3 regions of the Kitasatospora sp. NPDC127067 genome follow, and region 3 is predicted to be linked to each of the others. Evidence: riboswitches for the same ligand, from Rfam matches in the RefSeq annotation. Region 3 holds a riboswitch; each other region holds the start of a gene.
The links. Region 3 has a riboswitch for cyclic di-AMP ahead of ACFWJ4_RS05285 (transglycosylase family protein). Riboswitches for the same ligand answer to the same signal wherever they lie in the genome.

Region 1: it holds a riboswitch for cyclic di-AMP, as region 3 does, so the genes downstream of both, ACFWJ4_RS25605 (M23 family metallopeptidase) here and ACFWJ4_RS05285 (transglycosylase family protein) in region 3, are expected to answer to the same signal.
Region 2: it holds a riboswitch for cyclic di-AMP, as region 3 does, so the genes downstream of both, ACFWJ4_RS05805 (transglycosylase family protein) here and ACFWJ4_RS05285 (transglycosylase family protein) in region 3, are expected to answer to the same signal.

What each region holds. Positions count from the first base shown of each region.
Region 1 covers NZ_JBHXEM010000070.1:21,590-27,586, forward strand. The annotation lists gene ACFWJ4_RS25585 (SpoIIE family protein phosphatase) at 1-1,789, opposite strand, end outside; gene ACFWJ4_RS25590 (TetR/AcrR family transcriptional regulator) at 1,987-2,553, opposite strand; gene ACFWJ4_RS25595 (alpha/beta fold hydrolase) at 2,634-3,461, opposite strand; gene ACFWJ4_RS25600 (YiaA/YiaB family inner membrane protein) at 3,592-3,882, opposite strand; cyclic di-AMP (ydaO/yuaA leader) riboswitch at 4,092-4,250, shown strand; gene ACFWJ4_RS25605 (M23 family metallopeptidase) at 4,263-5,111, shown strand; gene ACFWJ4_RS25610 (hypothetical protein) at 5,253-5,997, opposite strand, start outside.
Region 2 covers NZ_JBHXEM010000008.1:117,143-123,139, reverse strand. The annotation lists gene ACFWJ4_RS05820 (ATP-binding protein) at 1-165, shown strand, start outside; gene ACFWJ4_RS05815 (DUF397 domain-containing protein) at 452-715, opposite strand; gene ACFWJ4_RS05810 (hypothetical protein) at 1,276-2,235, shown strand; cyclic di-AMP (ydaO/yuaA leader) riboswitch at 2,689-2,859, shown strand; gene ACFWJ4_RS05805 (transglycosylase family protein) at 2,846-4,231, shown strand; gene ACFWJ4_RS05800 (hypothetical protein) at 4,489-4,689, shown strand; gene ACFWJ4_RS05795 (LacI family DNA-binding transcriptional regulator) at 4,788-5,807, opposite strand; gene ACFWJ4_RS05790 (glycoside hydrolase family 13 protein) at 5,833-5,997, opposite strand, start outside.
Region 3 covers NZ_JBHXEM010000007.1:124,748-130,744, reverse strand. The annotation lists gene ACFWJ4_RS05295 (septum formation initiator family protein) at 1-348, opposite strand, end outside; gene eno (phosphopyruvate hydratase) at 518-1,804, opposite strand; gene ACFWJ4_RS05285 (transglycosylase family protein) at 2,118-3,023, opposite strand; cyclic di-AMP (ydaO/yuaA leader) riboswitch at 3,029-3,197, opposite strand; gene ACFWJ4_RS05280 (cytochrome P450) at 3,419-4,807, opposite strand; gene ACFWJ4_RS05275 (SDR family NAD(P)-dependent oxidoreductase) at 5,074-5,496, shown strand; gene ACFWJ4_RS05270 (MazG family protein) at 5,501-5,997, opposite strand, start outside.

The DNA of each region.
Region 1 (5,997 bases), on a different contig from region 3:
CGAACAGCTCGGTGTCCAGCTCGGCCAGCAGCCGGCTGGTGCGGGTCAGGGTGGCGGCCGGGTCGTGCCCGTCCGTCGCGTACGCCCGCAGCCCGCTGCGCAGTTGGCCCATCACCGCGGTGGCCTCGGCGTTGTGGCCCTGGACGTCGCCGATCACCAGCCCGATCCGGCCCTCCGGCAGCCGCAGCAGGTCGTACCAGTCGCCACCGATCTGCATGCCCTCGGTGCTCGGCAGGTAGCGGGCGGCGCTGGCGATCCCGGACAGCCGGGGCAGGGTGCGCGGGAGCATCGCCCGCTGCAGCTCGGAGGCCCGGTGGTGGTGGGTGTCGTACAGCCGGGCCCGCTCCAGGGACTGCGCCAGGATGCCGGCGAAGGCCGAGTACAGGGTGCGGTCCTCGCGGCTGAACACCCGCTCGGCGGCGAAGGTGATCAGGCAGGAGCCCACCTGCTGCCCGGAGGCGACCAGCGGCAGCACCGCCCAGGCGGCCGGGGCGAGCGGATCGCGCCGGGAACGGGCCGCCGAGGGCTCGCTGAACAGCGGGGCGGAACGGGCCAGCGACCGCTGCATCACGCCCTCGGACAGATCCGCCAGACGGGTGAGTTCGGTGCGGCGCGGGCCCCCGTACACGGTGTGCGAGACGGGCAGCAGCCGGCCCGCGTCCACCAGGTCCAGGACGATGCCGGCGGCGCCGAGCGCCGGACGGGCGACGTCGGTGACGGCCGTGGTGACGTCCCGGACGGTCACCGCCCGGGACAGCGCCCGGGTGAGCGTCAGCAGCAGCGCCGTCCGGGCGGCGGCCGGGGAGTTCCGCTCCTCGGCCGGCGGCTGCTCCCGGTACCCGGCCTCGGCCAGCAGCCCGGCGATCCGCACCGGCCGCCCGTGCACGTCCAGCATCACCTCGCCGGACTCCTCGACCCGGGCGGGCCGGCCGCCGGGCCGCAGCACCCGGTAGCCGATCCGGTAGCGGCCGCCGGTGGCCAGCGCCTCGGCGAGCGCGGCCTGCACGTCCGGCAGGTCCTCCGGGTGGACCAGCCGGTCCAGCTCGGGAGCGGCGCCGTCCGGGGCGGCCGGCCGCCCGGCCACCCGGAACGCCTCGGCGTCCCAGTAGCTCTCGCCGGTGACCAGGTCGCGCTCGAAGGCGCCGTGCCCGGCGGCCCGCACCGCCAGCGACAGCAGCGGGTGGGCCGGCCCGGCCGGGCGGCCGTCCGCCGCCCGCGGACCCTCGGGCAACCGGACGCCGTAGGGTGCGCGGGTGCCGTGCGGCAGATGGGCGTCGGCATGGTCCAGCAGGTGCGAGAGCCGGTGCGCGCAGGCCTCGGCGACGGTCTCCAGGACGTCCAGGTCGCGGCGCGGGACGGTGCCCCGGTGGGCCAGCGCGAGGGCGAGCACCCCGATCGGCCGCTCGTCCACGACCATCGGCAGGGCGATCACGGCGACCATCCCGGTGCCCAGTCCGGCGTTCGCGTTCGGGTAGTCGACGCTGGTGTGCTCGGGGCTGAGCAGGTACGGGCGCCGCAGCCGCAGGGCCATCGCGGCGGGCAGCTCCCCGGCCGGATCGACCACGCCGTAGCGCTCGTGCGCCCAGTCCGGCAGCCCGTGCGAGGCGGTCAGCCGGAGCATCCCGGCGGAGTCCAGCAGGTACAGCGCGGACCCCTCGCCGGTGATCCAGCTCGGGCCCTCGGCCAGTACGGTGCCGAGCAGCTCGGCGGCGCTGGTGCAGCCGAGCAGCAGGCGCACGCAGCGCATCGCACTGCGCGCGGTCGGACTGTCGGCGGGCTCCAGGGGCACTGACCCTTAATACCCCATTTCCCCAAGCGGTGAATGGTTCCTCAAGAGGTGAACGGGGACCGGGCCGTCGCACCGGCACCGGCGAGGTGGCCGTCCGCACCGGCGGTCGTCCGGGCGCGGCCCGGCGCGGGAAGTCGGCCCGGCCGGCTTCCGGCGCGCGGGCGGTGCCGCCCTCCGGGTCCGTGCGGGCCGGCCCCCTACGCGGGCCAGGCGCGGAGGCCGGTGGTGAGGGTGGCGATGAGGCGGTCGTGGGTGGTGGCGAGGTCCTCGGCCAGCCGGAAGCCGCCGGCGGTGGTGAGGGAGGCGAAGCCGTGGGCGAGGGAGCGGACGGTGCGGGCGGCGTGGATCGCCTCGGAGCCTTCGAGGCCGTACTCCCGCAGGACGGCGATGATCACGCCGACGAGTCGGGCGCCCGCGCGGGCCAGGTCGTCGTCGGGCTGCGGGGCCTGGGGGAGGGCGTTGTAGCGGTGCGGGTGCGCGGTGGCGTACGCGTGGTAGGCGCGCAGCACGGCGGCGACGGCGTCGTCCCCGCTGCGCCCGACGGCCGCCTCGGCCAGCCGGTCGGCCAGGTCCCCGGTGACCCGTACGGCGATCAGCAGCCGCAGCGCGGCGAGGCCGCCGCTGACGTGCTTGTACAGCGAGGGGGTGGCGACCCCGGCCCGGGCGGCGACGGAGGCCAGCGTGAGGGCCTCGGCGCCCTGCTCGTCGATGAGGGCGAGGGCGTGGTCGACGACCTGGTCGGGGGTCAGTCCTACGCGGGGCATGGGTTCGGGCTCTCCGTACGGATGACGTCGGGTGGATCGGGCGGGGCCAGGCAGGGGCGGGCGGTGGGGACGGGCGGGGCTCAGCCGAGCTCGGCGAGGAACGGCAGCAGGGCGTCGGCGGTGGCCGTGGGGTTGTCGGCCATCGGGTAGTGCCCGGACCCCTCGATCATCACCTTGCGCGCGCCGAGCGCGGCGGCCTGCCGGTCGGCGACGAGCTGCGGCTTCGGGAAGTCGGGGTCCTTGCTGCCCATGACCACCAGGGCCGGGCACCGCACCGCGGCCGTCCAGCCGACCGGTGCCGAGTCGCCGTGGACGTACCCGCGGGTGGCGGTCTTCCGCCCCGGGGTGCGCAGCGCGGCGACCAGTCCGTCCACGTACGCGTCGAAGTCGGCGGGCTTGGCGCCCGGGAAGGCCATCCGGCGCAGGTAGAAGCCCCAGGAGGCCGGCCAGTGGACGAGGGCGGCGCCCATCAGGCCCATGACGCCGCGCATCAGGGCGCCCGGCGGCGGGTTCTCGACGAAGGCGTTGAGCAGGACGATCCCGGCGACCCGCTCGGGCGCGTCGCCGGCGGCCCTGACGACGGTCGCCCCGGTGTAGGAGTTCCCGGCGAGGACGGCGCGCTCGATGCCGAGGTGGTCGAGCAGGGCGAGGACGTCGCCGGCGATGGCGGCCGGGCCGTAGTCGTCCCACTCGACGGAGGACTCGCCGAAGCCCCGCAGGTCCACGGTGACGACGCGGTGGCCGGCGGCGACGAGCAGCGGGCGCAGGTGCCGGTAGGCGGCCCGGCTGTCGAGCATGCCCGGGAGCAGGACGACGGGGGTGCCGTCGCCCTGCCGGGTGTCGTCGAAGGCGATCCGGCCGCCGGGAACGGTCAGGTACTGGGTGCTCGGGGTGGTGGTGCCGTTCATGGGGTCCTCCTCGGGCCGCCGGTGCGGGACATCGGCGTGCGGGCCGATAGCCATAAAGCTAAGGCTAATAGCCTTAGCCGTCAAGCGGACGGCCGGGCGAGGGCTGGAGCGGAAGGAGTGGAAGGGGCGATCAGACTCCCTCCACCTTGAACGGGTCGTGCTCGCTGAGCAGCTTCTCCAGCCTGGCCTGGTCCACCCGGGTGACCATCTCGTTGGACTCCTGCCGGTCCCGGATCACCTTCGCCAGCGTGAACGCCGAGGTGACGGTGTAGAGGAGGCCGATCCCGAGGAAGGCCCTGGTCCATCCGCCGACCGGCAGGTAGGCGATCCCGACGGCGAGGGCGACGCCCGACAGGGCGAAGGAGAGGACGGCCTGGATGTGGTACGCGGCCGTGGTGCGGGTCTGCATCGATGTGCTCATGGCGCCAGGATGTGGCCGCCCGGCCGGGGCGCACATGAGTAGGAGTACTCAGATCGGACCGTGTGCCAGGGGGGTGTTCGCCGGTGTCGTTCGTTGACGTCCGATCACTTTGCCCTAGGCTGCTCCGAACGGATGGCTTGGAATCAGAGCCTCCTAGGATTAACGTTTGATAACGCAGCGCGGTTGTCAACGCCGTACCCAGACGGCACCGTGCGCCGTCGCCTAATCCCGCCGACCCGCCTCCGGGCAGGTCAGGGAGCCGGGGAACCACGTTCCTTGGGGTGAATCGGCGGGGCCCCGGCCCAGCCGTAGGAGACCTTCCTGCTCCGAACCCGTCAGCTAACCCGGTAGGCGCGAAGGAAGGAAAGGAGCGCGCCTCCGTGGCGTCGACGCACACCCCGGCACACCCGGCCGGCTTCGCAGCCGGTACCCAGCTCCTCGACCACCCCGGCACGGACGGCCCCGAGGCCTTCGGCCCGGAGGACTTCCCCTCGGAGGTCGAGACCAACCGCCACCGGATGCCGCGTCAGACCCGCGGAGCCTCCCCACTGCTCGGCGTCACCGCCGTCGCCGCCACCCTGGGCGCCACCGGCTTCGCCTCGGCGACCCCGGCCGCCGCCCCCGCCGTCGAGGCCCCGGACGAGACCCTGGTCGCCCTCTCCGCCGACCCCGGCCTCGCGCTCGCCGCCCGCATCCAGCACCAGGCCGACAGCCAGCGCACCGCCGCCGAGGAGACCGCCCGGCTCCAGGCCGCGCAGGAGGCGGAGGCCAAGGCCGTCGCCAAGGAGGCCGAGGCCAAGCGCGCCGCCGAGGAGGCCGAGCGGGTCAAGGCCGCCGCCCTCACCCTCCCGGTGAAGGACTACCGGCTCTCCGCCCACTACGGCCAGAGCGCCCGCTACTGGGCCAACCTGCACACCGGCCTGGACTTCGCCGCCGACACCGGCACCCCGGTCTACGCGCTCGGCCAGGGCACCATCACCTCGGCCGGCTGGGCCGGCTCGTACGGCTACCGGATCGTCGAGACCCTGCCCGACGGCACCGAGATCTGGTACTGCCACCTCTCCTCGATCACCAAGGGCTCCGGCAAGGTCGCCCCCGGCCAGCAGATCGGCAAGGTCGGCGCGACCGGCAACGTCACCGGGCCGCACCTGCACATGGAGGTCCGCCCCGGCGGCGGCGCCCCGGTCGACCCGGAGCCCTGGCTCCAGCAGCGCGGCCTCAACCCCTGACCCGCGCCAGAAACCCGACGCACCCGCGAGAGGCCCGCGCACCCGCGAGAGGCCCGCGCACCCGCGCGAGAAACCCGACGTGCACGCGAGAAGGCCCCGGCCCGGAGCAGCCGCTCCGGGCCGGGGCCTTCGTGCGAGGTCTCACTCCTCGGCGGGCAGCTGCGCCAGGTACGCCTCGATCTCCTCCTGGCCCGGCTCCGGCGCCAGCTCCGGGAACTCCGTCACCAGCAGCCGGGGCAGCCCCGGCACCGTCCACCCGCCGAACAGGTCGAGCGCCGCGTCGACCGCCGCCTCCTCGAACTGCCCGAAGTCGCCGGCCAGTTCGTCCGGCATCGGCCGCCCCTGCGCGGTCAGCTCGGCCAGGTTGCGGTAGCTGCGCCGCATCAGGCCCTGCTCCAGCAGCCGCCGGGCGCCGTCCGTGGCCATGCCGACCGACAGCACCCGGCCCGGGCCCCAGCCCTGCTCGTCCGGCTCGTCCAGCCAGCCGGCCGGCACCAGCGCCTCGTACGCGGCCAGCCGGTCCTCCTCCGCGAGCTCCGCGAAGCCGGCCAGCCAGTCCCGCACCGCCGCCCCGTCCGTGACGTCCACCCCGTACGCGTGCAGCAGCACCGCGTACAGCCGGGGCCAGGTCACCAGGTCGGCGCGGCGCAGCAGCCCGGCCGCGACCTCGCCCTGCCACTCGGCCTCCTCGTGCAGCCGCTCCTGGCGCTTGGCGTTCAGCCGCCGGGCCGCCCGCTGGTGGTCGATCAGCAGCCGGACGGCGTCGCCGTAGGCGAGCGGGTCCTCCTCGGGTGCGGGTTGGACGTACAGGTGGAGCCGCTCGTACAGCAGGTGCTCCACCGCGTCGGAGGTCAGTTCCGGCCAGCCGTCGTGCATCCTGCCGTCG
Region 2 (5,997 bases), on a different contig from region 3:
CGCTCCTGGGGCTGGCACCCGCTGGGCAGCGGCAAGGTGGTCTGGGCAATGTTCGAGGCGGAGACGATCGTCGGCTCCCCGCTGGACGGGCACCCCGGACTCGGCGGCCGCTCACCGCTCGACGGCCCCGTCGAGATCGGCGGACGGCATCGGCGCTCGGCCTAGGCCGGGCCGTGCGCCCCGACCGGGCCCCCGACCCGAACGGGCCGCGCCCAGGACGGACCATGCGCCGGGCAGCGCACGGCCGGTCGACGGAAGCCCCGGGAGGACCACACCCCGGGCCCTTCCAGCCGGCCCCGCCGAGGACTTCCGGTCCAGTGCGGACACCTCCGGAGCGGACGCCTCCGAAGCGGAGACCGCCGGTGAAGAGGTCCCCGGAGGAGGCAAAGACAAAGGCCGTCGTGGTGTCGGCACCCACGACGGCCCCCCGATGATGGAGCACGGCGGTCGGTCAGACCGCCAGGTGGTCGAACTCCCCGTCCTTGGCCCCCAGCAGCAGGGCGGCGATCTCGGCCCGGGTGTAGATGAGGGCCGGGCCGTCCGGGAACCGCGAGTTGCGCATCGCCACATCGCCGCCGGGCAGGGCCGCGAACTCGACGCAGTTGCCCTGGGAGTTGCTGTGCCGGCTCTTCTGCCAGACCACCCCCTGGAGATCGGCGGCGGCCATCCCGTTGTAGGTGTCGTACGAGCCGTGCGTGTCCTGCGAGTCGTGCATAGAAATCTCCCGAAGAGCTTCCGGAGTTGTCGTCCAGCGCGGCGCCCCCGGCACCGTCGAAACGAACGGACCGGCCCCGTACCGGTCCGGCACAACGCCTCACTTGACGCGATGATAGCTGCAGTGCACGTGCATCAGCACGGGACGTTGCAGGTGCACGTGGCCTTTTGTCCGCAGCCGCGAACTCTTCACGGACCCTTCTCCTGACGGTACGTAAACGGACATAGCCGATGAATCGTCGGGCGCGCGATAACCGGCCGTGAGCGCCTCCCCGCTGAATGTTGATCTTCGAATGCCGGGAGTCGCACCCCCGTGACCCTCCGTCAAACCATCCTCATGCTGTGAGACATCTCACGCGCCCCAGGTGCAACGTCGGCCCCCTCGGGTCGCGTCGAGGCAACCACCGGCGGTCGCGCGGGGATTGGGAGCGGAATGTCCGGATTGTAGGCAAAGTGCCCGGACCGGCGCCGGAAACGCACCGGGCTCCGGACCGCGACCGCGTGAAACCCACGCGGCAGCCGACTGCAAGCCGGACGGGCAGATGTCCTACGATCTCCGGCATGAGCACCGCAGCCATCCCGGGCGCGCCACTGCCCGTCCGTACTCCAGGCTCCCGTGCGCGGGGGCGCCACCGTCGTCCCGAGCGCCCCGAGATCCCGGCCGGCGCCCCGGCCCTGGTGCTCGCCGTGCCCGCGACCGCCGGGCCCGAGTCCCGCTCGGTCGTCGAGGAGTTGCTCTCGATCGTCCGCACCGAGCAGAACGGCGTCCGGACCGCGGTCGGCTACCTGCCCGGCAACGGCGGCGAGGGCACGGGCGGCGAGGACCGCACCGTGGCCGAGCTGCTGGCCATGGCGGCCGAGGCCGGGCTGCCGACGCCCGTCCTGGTGCCGCTGGTGCCCGGCCCGCACACCTTCCTGACCGAGCTTCACGCGCTCGCCGCCGAGTACGGCGCGCCCATCACCGACCCGCTGGGCCCGCACCCGCTGCTGGCCGAGGCCGTGCACGTCCGGCTGTCCGAGGCCGGGCTGGCCCGGGCCGACCGCGCCCGGCTGTTCGCCATCGCGACCGCCGCGGACGGCGTGGTGCTGACCACCGTCGGCGGCGAGGACGCGGCCGCGGCGGCCGGCATCACCGGCGTGCTGCTGGCCGCCCGACTGGCCGTGCCGGTCGTCGCCGCCGCGCTCGACGTGCCCGGCTCGGTGGCCGCGGCCGTCAACCACCTCAGGGACACCGGCTCGCAGCGCCCGGCGCTGGCCCCGCTGGTGATCGGCCCGGAGGCGGACTCCGAGCTGCTCGCCACCGCCGCCGAGGAGACCGGCTGCCCGTCGGCCGCGCCGCTGGGCTCGTACCCGTCGGTCGGCCAGCTGATCGCCTCCACCTACCTGGCGGCGCTGCCCGCGCCGTCCCCGGAGGACCTGGCACGGGCCGAGGCGGAGGCGGCGGCCGCCTCCGAGGCCGAGGGGGCCCCGGAGGGCGTCCGCGGCGCCCACGCGGCCTCCCAGGGGCCCGCAGGGCGGTAGTCGACGTCGCGCGCCGGTTCGCGCGCACCGAAGGGCCCGGAACGGCATGCGTTCCGGGCCCTTCGGTTTTGCTCCGCCCGCCCATGGCCGTCCCGCACGGAAGTCGGACGGCGATGAAGTGGAATGTCCGTTCTGGCCTTTTTGAAAGGAAATAGGAAACGCGGTCGCGGGCGCTCGCATCACAGCCGTCGCGGCATCCGCCGGGGCACTCCGGCCCGCGATTCGACGCGCCGTCACACCACTTCTGAAGTGCTGCCAGTTGTGGGCTTCCGCAACAGGGTTGCTTGAAAACGATCATTTACGATCATGGAGAGCGGCAATTTTGGCAGTTCCCACTAAACCGTGATGCGCATCACAGCCGTTTGCAGTTTGAACTTAAGTCTGATTAACGTGCTCCCCGTTCGTGACCACACGAACCCGGTTCATCCGCGACGCCGAGTCCTGCCGTCGGATGTCCTGGCAGCGCGAAATCGCACCACGGCAGGAGCGGGGGACCCACAGGTAAGTCGCCCCGGACCGATCTCCGGAACGGTCCAGGGCTAGGGGTGAAGCCGCGCCCACAGCGCGGCCGGGCAACTCCAGCCCGAATCCGACAGCTCACCTCGCAGGCGTGGGAGAGGACCGCGTCTTCATGCTGCCCACCAACGGCACTCGTCTGTCCAGCCGCACCCGTCGCGTGATCGCCGCCCTTGGCGTCGCGGGCGTCGGCCTCACCGTCCCCTGCATCGCCTCCGGCACCGCCTCCGCCGCCACCGTCGCCACCTGGGACAAGGTCGCCCAGTGCGAGAGCGGCGGCAACTGGAGCATCAACACGGGCAACGGCTTCTACGGCGGCCTCCAGTTCACCTCCAGCACCTGGTCCGCCTTCGGCGGCACCGCCTTCGCGGCGCGCGCCGACCTGGCCACCAAGGACCAGCAGATCGCCGTCGCCGAGAAGGTCCTCGCCTCGCAGGGCCCCGGCGCCTGGCCGGTGTGCTCGGTCCAGGCCGGCCTCACCAAGGGCGGCGCCGCGGCCGCCGTCGACACCTCGGCGGGCTCCACCGCGGGCTCGACCGCCGCCAAGCCCGCGCAGCCCACGCAGAGCGCCAAGCCGGCCGCCCCGGCCGCCAAGCCCGCTCCGCAGACCCAGGCCCCGGCCGCCAAGCCCGCCGCGCCCTCCGCGCCCGCCCAGGACGGCACGCAGGCCAGCACCGACTCCGCCGCCTCCGGAAACCGGAGCGACTGGGTCCAGAAGCGCCAGCAGCAGGCCCAGAACGGCGACTACACCGTGGTCGAGGGCGACTGGCTGTCCGCGATCGCCGACCAGCACAAGGTGCAGGGCGGCTGGCAGCGGCTGTACGAGCTCAACCGCGGCACCCTGACCGAGGGTCCGGACAGCATCTACCCGGGCCAGCAGCTGTCCTTCGGCGGCAACGGCCAGGCCCAGGCCGGCCAGGCCGCCACCGGCAAGTCCGGCTCGGACTTCACCTGGTTCGACCGCTCGCAGAAGTCCGGCCAGTCCGCGAACGGCGGTGCCGTGAACGCCCAGCCGACCGCGCAGGCCCAGACTCCGGCCGCCAAGCCGTCCACCAAGCCGGCCGCCAAGCCCGCTCCGCAGACCCAGGCTCCGGCCCAGACCCAGGCTCCGGCCGCCACCGGCAGCATGGCCGCCGCGGTCTCCTTCGCCGAGTCGAAGGTCGGTCAGGCGTACGTCTACGGCGGCACCGGCAACGGTGGCTGGGACTGCTCCGGCCTGACCCAGGCCGCGCTGCGCGCCGCGGGCGTCTCCGTCCCGCGCGTCGCCGCCGACCAGGCCGCCGCCAGCACCCACGTCTCGCTGGACAGCCTCCAGCCGGGCGACCTGCTGTTCTGGTCCAACAACGGCAAGGACTCCGGCGTCTACCACGTCGCGATCTACGTCGGCAACGGCAAGTACGTCGAGGCCGCCAACCCGAGCTCGGGCGTCCGCGAGCAGAGCATCGCCAACTGGGCCCCGGACTTCGCCGGCCGGGTCTGAGAACGGCGAACAGCCGACAGCCGACGGATAACAGCTGACAGATTTCATCATCTGTCAGCTGTCGTCCGAACGTTGACCGCCCACGCCCCCGGGGAGAGTCTGGTCGCTCCTCCCCGGGGGTTCCGGCATGCCTCCGGCCGTACCTCGTGGCAAATCCCCGCGGTGAAATCCCCGCGGTGAAATCCCCATGGCGAATCCCCGTGGTGGATCCCCGCCCCAACGGGCATGCTGCTGCTCTGCACCCGAGGAGGAGTCACATGGCCCAGGTCACCGTCACCCTCGACGCGAACCTCGCGATCGACGCGATGTTGCTCTCCGGCACCAAGAACCCGCAGGACGCCGTCGAACTGGTCCTGCGCGACTACCTGGCCCGCGGTCGCCGTACCGAGACCCGTACCGGCGAGGCGGCCGCCGGGCACCGACCGACCGTCGACCGCCCCACCGCCCAGGAGGGCTGACCGCCCGACGGCCCGGGGCGGCCGACCGCACGCACGCCGAAGGGCCCCGGAGAGCAACCGCCCTCCGGGGCCCTTCCGTCGGCCGTGGCGGCCGGGGTTCAGCGCGCGCAGGCCCCGGTGGACCCGCGCATCACCAGCTCCGGCTGGAACATGAACTCGCCGCGCTGGGCCGCGTTTCCGCCGACCTCCTCCAGCAGCGCGTCCACCGCCGCCGTGGCCATCGCCTCGACCGGCTGGCGGATCGTGGTCAACGGCGGCTCGGTGAACGCGATCAGCGGCGAGTCGTCGAAGCCGACCACCGACACGTCCTGCGGCACCGACAGCCCGCGCTGCCGCACCGCCCGGATCGCCCCGAGCGCCATCATGTCGCTCCCGCAGACGATCGCCGTGCAGCCCTTGTCGAGCAGCGCGCCGGCCGCCGCGTGCCCGCCCTCCACGCTGAACAGCGTGTGGTGGACGAGGTCGTCGGCCTGCTCCCGGGAGAGTCCGAGCACCTCGCGCAGCGCGGCCGTGAAGCCCTCGATCTTGCGCAGCACCGGCACGTACCGGCGCTGACCGACGGCCAGCCCGATCCGCTCGTGCCCGAGTTCGGCCAGGTGCTGGACGGCCATCCACATCGCGGCCCGGTCGTCCGGCGAGATGAACGGCGCGTCGATCTTCTCGCTGTAGCCGTTGATCAGCACGAACGGCACCCCGCGCCCGGCCAGCCGGGCGTAGCGGTCGTGGTCGGCGGTGGTGTCGGCGTGCAGCCCGGAGACGAAGACGATGCCCGCCACGCCCCGGTCCACCAGCATCTCCACCAGTTCGTCCTCGGTGGACCCGCCCGGAGTCTGGGTGCACAGCACCGGCGTGTAGCCGTGCCGGCTGAGCACCTGCTCGATCACCTGGGCCAGCGCGGGGAAGATCGGGTTGCTCAGCTCGGGCGTGATCAGACCGATCAGCCCGGCGCTGCGCTGGCGAAGACGGGTCGGCCGCTCGTACCCGAGCACGTCGAGCGCCGCCAGCACGGTCTGCCGGGTGGCGGCGGAAACGTTCGCCTTGCCGTTGAGCACGCGGGAGACGGTGGCTTCGCTGACCCCCGCCTGCGCCGCGATGTCTGAGAGTCGCGCCGTAGTCACGGTCCCAGAGCCTATTCCAACCACGTCAGACCGCCCACCAGCCGGTGCTGTCCGGAGCGAGCACCGTCTCGCCGCCGTTCACCACGAGGTCGGCCGAGCCCAGCAGCAGCGTGCCCGGGGCGGAGATCCGCACCGGTTCGCCGGTGGTGTTCACGGTGCAGACGAAGGCGCCGCGACGGAACGCCAGGGT
Region 3 (5,997 bases):
GGCCGCACCCGCCGCGGACGAGGAGGGCTGGGCGGAGGCCCGGCCGGCCGGATCCACCGCGATGTACGGGGTCTCCCCCGGCACCGCGTAGTGCAGCCGGGCGCGGGCCTGCGCCTTCACGTACTCCGGGTCCTGCCAGCGGGCCTTCTCCCGGCGCAGCTGCTCGACCTGCTGGCGCGCGTGGTCGGCCTTCGCCCGCTGGGCGGAGATCTCGGCGCGCTGGGAGATGAACTGCCGCGTCGGGTAGGCGAGGATCGCCACCAGCGAACAGAGCACCAGGACGAGGACGGTCGCCCGGCTCGTGAACCGGGGCCGGGCCGCCAAGCCCGGGATCCTCCAGCCAGCCATCTCCCGTATCCCCTCCTGGTCGCGACGGTGCCCCGCCGTCCACCCTACGGGGTGAACGGCGGGGCACCGGTCAGGCGTGCGCTACCGGGAGCGCCCGGCCCTCGTGCTCGCCGTGCGGATCGCTCCGCACAGCGGCCGGACCCGGTCGCTCCACGAGCGGCCGTTCCTGCTACTCCGCGGAGCGGAAGCGCGGGAAGGCGCCGCGGCCGGCGTACTCGGCGGCGTCGTCGAGGATCTCCTCGATGCGCAGCAGCTGGTTGTACTTGGCGACGCGCTCGGAGCGGGCCGGGGCACCGGTCTTGATCTGGCCGCAGTTGGTGGCGACGGCCAGGTCGGCGATGGTGACGTCCTCGGTCTCGCCGGAGCGGTGCGACATCATGCAGCGGTAGCCGTTGCGCTGGGCCAGCTCGACGGCGTCCAGGGTCTCGGTCAGCGAGCCGATCTGGTTCACCTTCACCAGCAGCGCGTTGGCGGTGCCGGTCTCGATGCCGCGGGCCAGGCGGGCCGGGTTGGTGACGAACAGGTCGTCGCCGACCAGCTGGACCTTGTCGCCCAGCTTGTCGGTCATGGCCTTCCAACCGTCCCAGTCGGACTCGTCCAGCGGGTCCTCGATGGAGACCAGCGGGTAGGCGGCGACCAGCTCGGCGTAGTACTCGATGAGCTCGGCGGCGGTGAGGTCCTTGCCCTCGAACTGGTAGGCGCCGTCCTCGTAGAACTCGGAGGAGGCGACGTCCAGGGCCAGCGCGACGTCACGGCCGGGCACGTAGCCGGCCTTCTCGATGGCCTCGACGATGAGGTCCAGCGCCTCGCGGTTGGAGTCCAGGTTCGGGGCGAAGCCGCCCTCGTCGCCCAGACCGGTGGACAGGCCGCGCTCCTTCAGCACGCCCTTGAGCGTGTGGTAGACCTCGACGCCCCAGCGGACGGCCTCGGAGAAGGACTCCGCGCCGATCGGGGCGATCATGAACTCCTGGATGTCGACGTTGGAGTCCGCGTGCGACCCACCGTTGAGGATGTTCATCATCGGGACCGGCAGGACGTGCGCGTTCGGGCCGCCCAGGTAGCGGAACAGCGGCAGGTCGCTGGCCTCGGAGGCGGCGTGCGCGACGGCCAGCGAGACGCCCAGGATGGCGTTGGCGCCGAGCGAGGACTTGTCCGGGGTGGCGTCCAGGTCCAGCATGGCCTGGTCGATCAGGCGCTGCTCGGTGGCGTCGTAGCCGACCAGCTCCGGGCCGATCTGCTCGATGACGGCCAGGACGGCCTTCTCGACGCCCTTGCCGAAGTAGCGGTTCTTGTCACCGTCACGCAGCTCCAGCGCCTCGAAGGCACCGGTGGAAGCACCCGACGGGACAGCGGCACGACCCGTGCTGCCGTCGTCGAGGCCGACCTCGACCTCGACCGTGGGGTTGCCGCGGGAGTCGAGGATCTCACGGGCTACGACGACATCGATGGACGGCACGAGGCATCTCCTTGCGGAAGCAGGGTCCGGTCTGACGGTGGTGCTGTCAGCAGGACGATTGCGGAGTCGTTACGACCAGAGCCTAACCGCCCGGGCTCCCGGGGCCACGTCCGCCTCGGTCCCGTCTCAGCGTGTGGCCCCACTACCCACCGGTAGTTCACCTGCTTGTCCCAGCTTGTCCCACCGGAGCGGGCGAATGCGGACGAAGGGGACCGGTAGGACCGGTCCCCTTCGGACGGCGGGGTGAGGCGGCGTCGGCGCCGGGCGCGGCGGGCGGGCCGGCGTCGAGCTGGCCGGCGTCGAGCGGGCCGGGTCAGCCGAGGTGCAGCACCTGGCCGGGCATGATCAGGTTCGGGTCGCCGCCGACCGTGCCGTGGTTCTGCTCGTACAGCGCGTGCCAGCCGCCGGACACGCCCTGGGCGGCGGCGATGGTCGACAGGGTGTCACCGGCGCGGACGGTGTAGTCGTGGCCGGTGGCCTGCGGGGCCGACTGCGCGGCCTGCGGGGCGTACTGCGGCTGGGCGGCGGCCTGGCCGGCGTACTGCTGGTAGACGCTCTGGTGGCTGGTCCAGTACCAGGCGCCGTTGCTCTGGTACCAGTACACCTTGGCGTCGGCGTCCCAGCCGGCCTTGCCGGAGAAGCCCGGGGTCTGCGGCTGCGCCTGCTGCTGCGGGGCGGCCTGCTGGACCGGCTGCGCGGCGGGCTTCGGGGCCTGCTTCTGGGCGGCGGGCTGCTGCGCGACCGGCTTCTCGGCCGGCTTGGCGGCGGGCTTCGGGGTCTGCTGCTTGGGGGCGGACTGCGGCTTGGCGTCCGAGGAGGTGTCGACCGCGGCCGGGGCGCCGCCCTTGGTCAGACCGGCCTTCTGGGAGCAGACCGGCCAGGCACCCGGGCCCTGCGAGGCCAGCACCTTCTCGGCGACCGAGATCTGCTGGGCCTTGCTGGCCTGGTTGGCCTGCGGCGCGTAGGCGGTGCCGCCGTACGCCTTCCAGGTGCTGGAGGTGAACTGGAGGCCGCCGTAGAAGCCGTTGCCGGTGTTGATGCTCCAGTTGCCACCGGCCTCGCACTGGGCGACCGCGTCCCAGGTGGAGGCGGGGGCGGCGGAGGCGCCGGTGGCGGTGAGGAGCGGCATCGCGAGTCCGACGCCGGCCACACCGGCGACGGCGATGGCCTTCTCGGCCTGGGTGCGACGACGGTGACGGCCAGTTCCAACGAACAGCATGAAGAGGTCCCTCTCCGCACGCCTGCGAGGTGAGCTGTCGGGTTCGGACCGGGAGGTGGCCCGGCCGCCGTATGCGGAAACGATTCCGCTCGGGCGGCTTCACCCCAAGCCGTGGGGAGACGGCAACAAACCTGGTTCCCCCGCCCCTGCCCAGGGTTCTGGTCGGTTTCCCGTGACGCGGCGGGCAGGACTCGGCGTTCCGCGTACGAGGTCCGCAGCTGCGAACTCCAGGGAGAGTAGACAGATCATCAGACCAATCACAAGCTCATATCGTCGATATCACACAATAATTACGGCGCGTGTTCGATCGCCTACCAACGGCGGTGTTATGTCCGGATTGATGGGTGTTCACACCCCCGTCGGCAGGTGGTTCGCGACGTCCCGTCAGTGCGATCTCAGCAGGTCGGAGGCGTGGCGGGAGTGTTCGACGAGGCCTGCGGAGAGGCCTGCGAAGGAGCGTGCGGAGGGGTCTGCGGAGAGGCGTGCGGGGAACGGCTCTCCGGACTGAATTCCACCGGGAGTTCGCGCAGCCCACGCATGATCAGGCCACCGCGCCACCGCAGGTCGTCCGCGCTTTCCGCGAGCCGGAGATCGGGCAGCCGGGAAAGCAGCGTGGTCAGCGCGGCACGACCCTCCAAGCGGGCGAGCGGAGCGCCGATGCAGTAGTGGATGCCGTGCCCGAAGCCCAGGTGGGGGTTGTCCGTCCGGGCCAGGTCCAGGGTGTTCTCGGCCGCGAACCGGGCCGGGTCGCGGTCCGCCGCGGCGAGCACCACCAGCACCGGGTCGCCGACCGGGATGTCCACCCCGCCGATGGTCAGCGGCCGGGTCGCGAACCGCCAGGTCGCCATCTCCACCGGCCCGTCGTAGCGCAGGAGTTCCTCGATCCCGGTCTCCAGCAGCGCGCTCTCCCCGCGGGCCACCGACTCCTGCAGCAACCGGCGCTGCTCCGGATTGCGCAGCAGGGCGTACGTGCCGTTGCCGATCAGGTTCACGGTGGTCTCGAAACCCGCGAACAGGAGGATGAAGGCCATCGCCGCGGCCTCGTTCTCGGTCAGGTGCTCACCGTGGTCACTCGCCCGGATCAGGCCCGAGATCAGGTCGTCCCCGAGGTCCGCGCGCTTGCGGTGGATCAGCTCCAGCAGGTACGCCCGCATCCGCTTCACCGCCCGCCCCACGCCGCCGCGCTGGCCGCCGCCGTGGCCCGGCTTCGTGTGGCGCACCATCATCCCGGCCCAGTCCCGGAAGTCGTCCTGGTCCTCGGCCGGCACGCCCAGCATGTCGCAGATCGCGTAGATGGGGAGCGGGAAGGCGAACTCGTGGATCAGGTCCGCCGAACCGCGCTGCGCGAAGCCGTCGATCAGCCGGTCGGTGAGCTGCTGCACCCGCGGCTCGAACTCGGCCACCCGGCGCGGGGTGAACGCCTTCGACACCAGCCGGCGCAGCCGGGTGTGGTCCGGCGGGTCGATGTTCAGCAGGTGGGTCATCAGGTCCGCCTGCCGCTCCCCCGGGATGCCCACCCGGCCGGTGCGGTGCGCCTGCTCGCTGTGGTGCGCCGGGTTCTTCGACAGCCGGCTGTCCGCGAGCGCCTGCCGGGCGTCCGCGTACCGGGTCACCAGCCAGGCCTCCACCCCGCTCGGCAGCGTGGTGCGGTGCACCGGGGCGTGCTCGCGCAGCCAGGCGTAGGCGGGGTACGGATCGGAGGCGAACTCCCAGGTGAACAGCTGCGGGGCGGTGGCGTCGGACGGCGTGGCGGCGGGCCGGGCGGAGTCGGGCTGAGCTGGCATGGACCGACCGTATCCGGTGCGACGGGCACGCCCCGCTCCGGCGGGCCGCCGATGCTCCGTGGACGGCCCATGGACGGTTCATGGACGGCCCGTTGACTGTCCGCGGACGGTCAATGGACAGCTCTTGGCCGACTCTTGGCCGCGATGCGGGCGTGAGCCTGGTCACCTGCGGGGTAATCCCTGTTGCGGAGGGTCAGGACGTGCCTACGATCCTCCGCAGTACGCGTGGGCGCCGGTGCGGTGTCGTCCACAGGGAGGAGCAGGCCATGCGGGTCAGCGGGTCAGTCGTCGTCATCGCGGTCCTCGACGGCGGTTCGGGCGCGGGACTCGCCCGCCGGTTCGCCGCGGCCGGCGCCTCCGGAATGCTCATCGCCGACCAGTACGCCGGCATCGCCGAGGACCTCGCCGCCGAACTCGACCGGCCGGGCTGCCCCGTCGTCGGCGTCTGCGGCGACATCCGCCGCCCCAGCGACGTCGCCGCCCTCGTCGACACCGCCGAGAAGCACCTCGGACCGATCGACCTGTTCGCCGTGGCCGGCCCGGACGGCGAGCGGATCATCTCGCTGGCCGAACTGCCCGACCACCTCGACCTGGAGCGGCTCGCCGAACTCGTCGTCCTCGTCGGCGAGGCCATCGGCGAACTCGTCCCGCCGCAGCGGTGCCCGGAGCACACCGCCACGGCGGCCTGAGCGCCTACTTCCCGTCGGGCTCCCCGGCCGGCTTGAGGCCTTCGGCCGCGCGCACCGCGTCCCGGTAACCGCGCGCGGCCGACCGCAGCGCCGCGTCCACGTCCACCCCGGCGTCGTGCGCCCGCTGCGCCACCGCGAGCAGCAGCCGGCCCGCCGAGTCGGCGGTCAGCTCGACCGGCAACTCGTACGACTCGTCCGGCACCCCCGTGAAACCCGCCCGGCGCACCCGGGACACCAGCTTCGCCGCGTACGCCAGCGCGGGCAGCCCGGCCGGCACGCCGTCCAGCACCGACTCGCGGTCCGCCTTCTCGGCCGCCTTCAGCTGCTCCCAGTTCGCCTCCACCTCGGCGGCGCCGCCGGCCTCGACGTCCCCGAACACGTGCGGGTGCCGGTACATCAGCTTCTCGACGATGTCCCCGGCCACGTCGTCGACGGTGAACGGCTCGGTCGGGTGCTCCTCGGCGATCCGGGAGTGGAAGAACACCTGCAGCAGGACGTCGC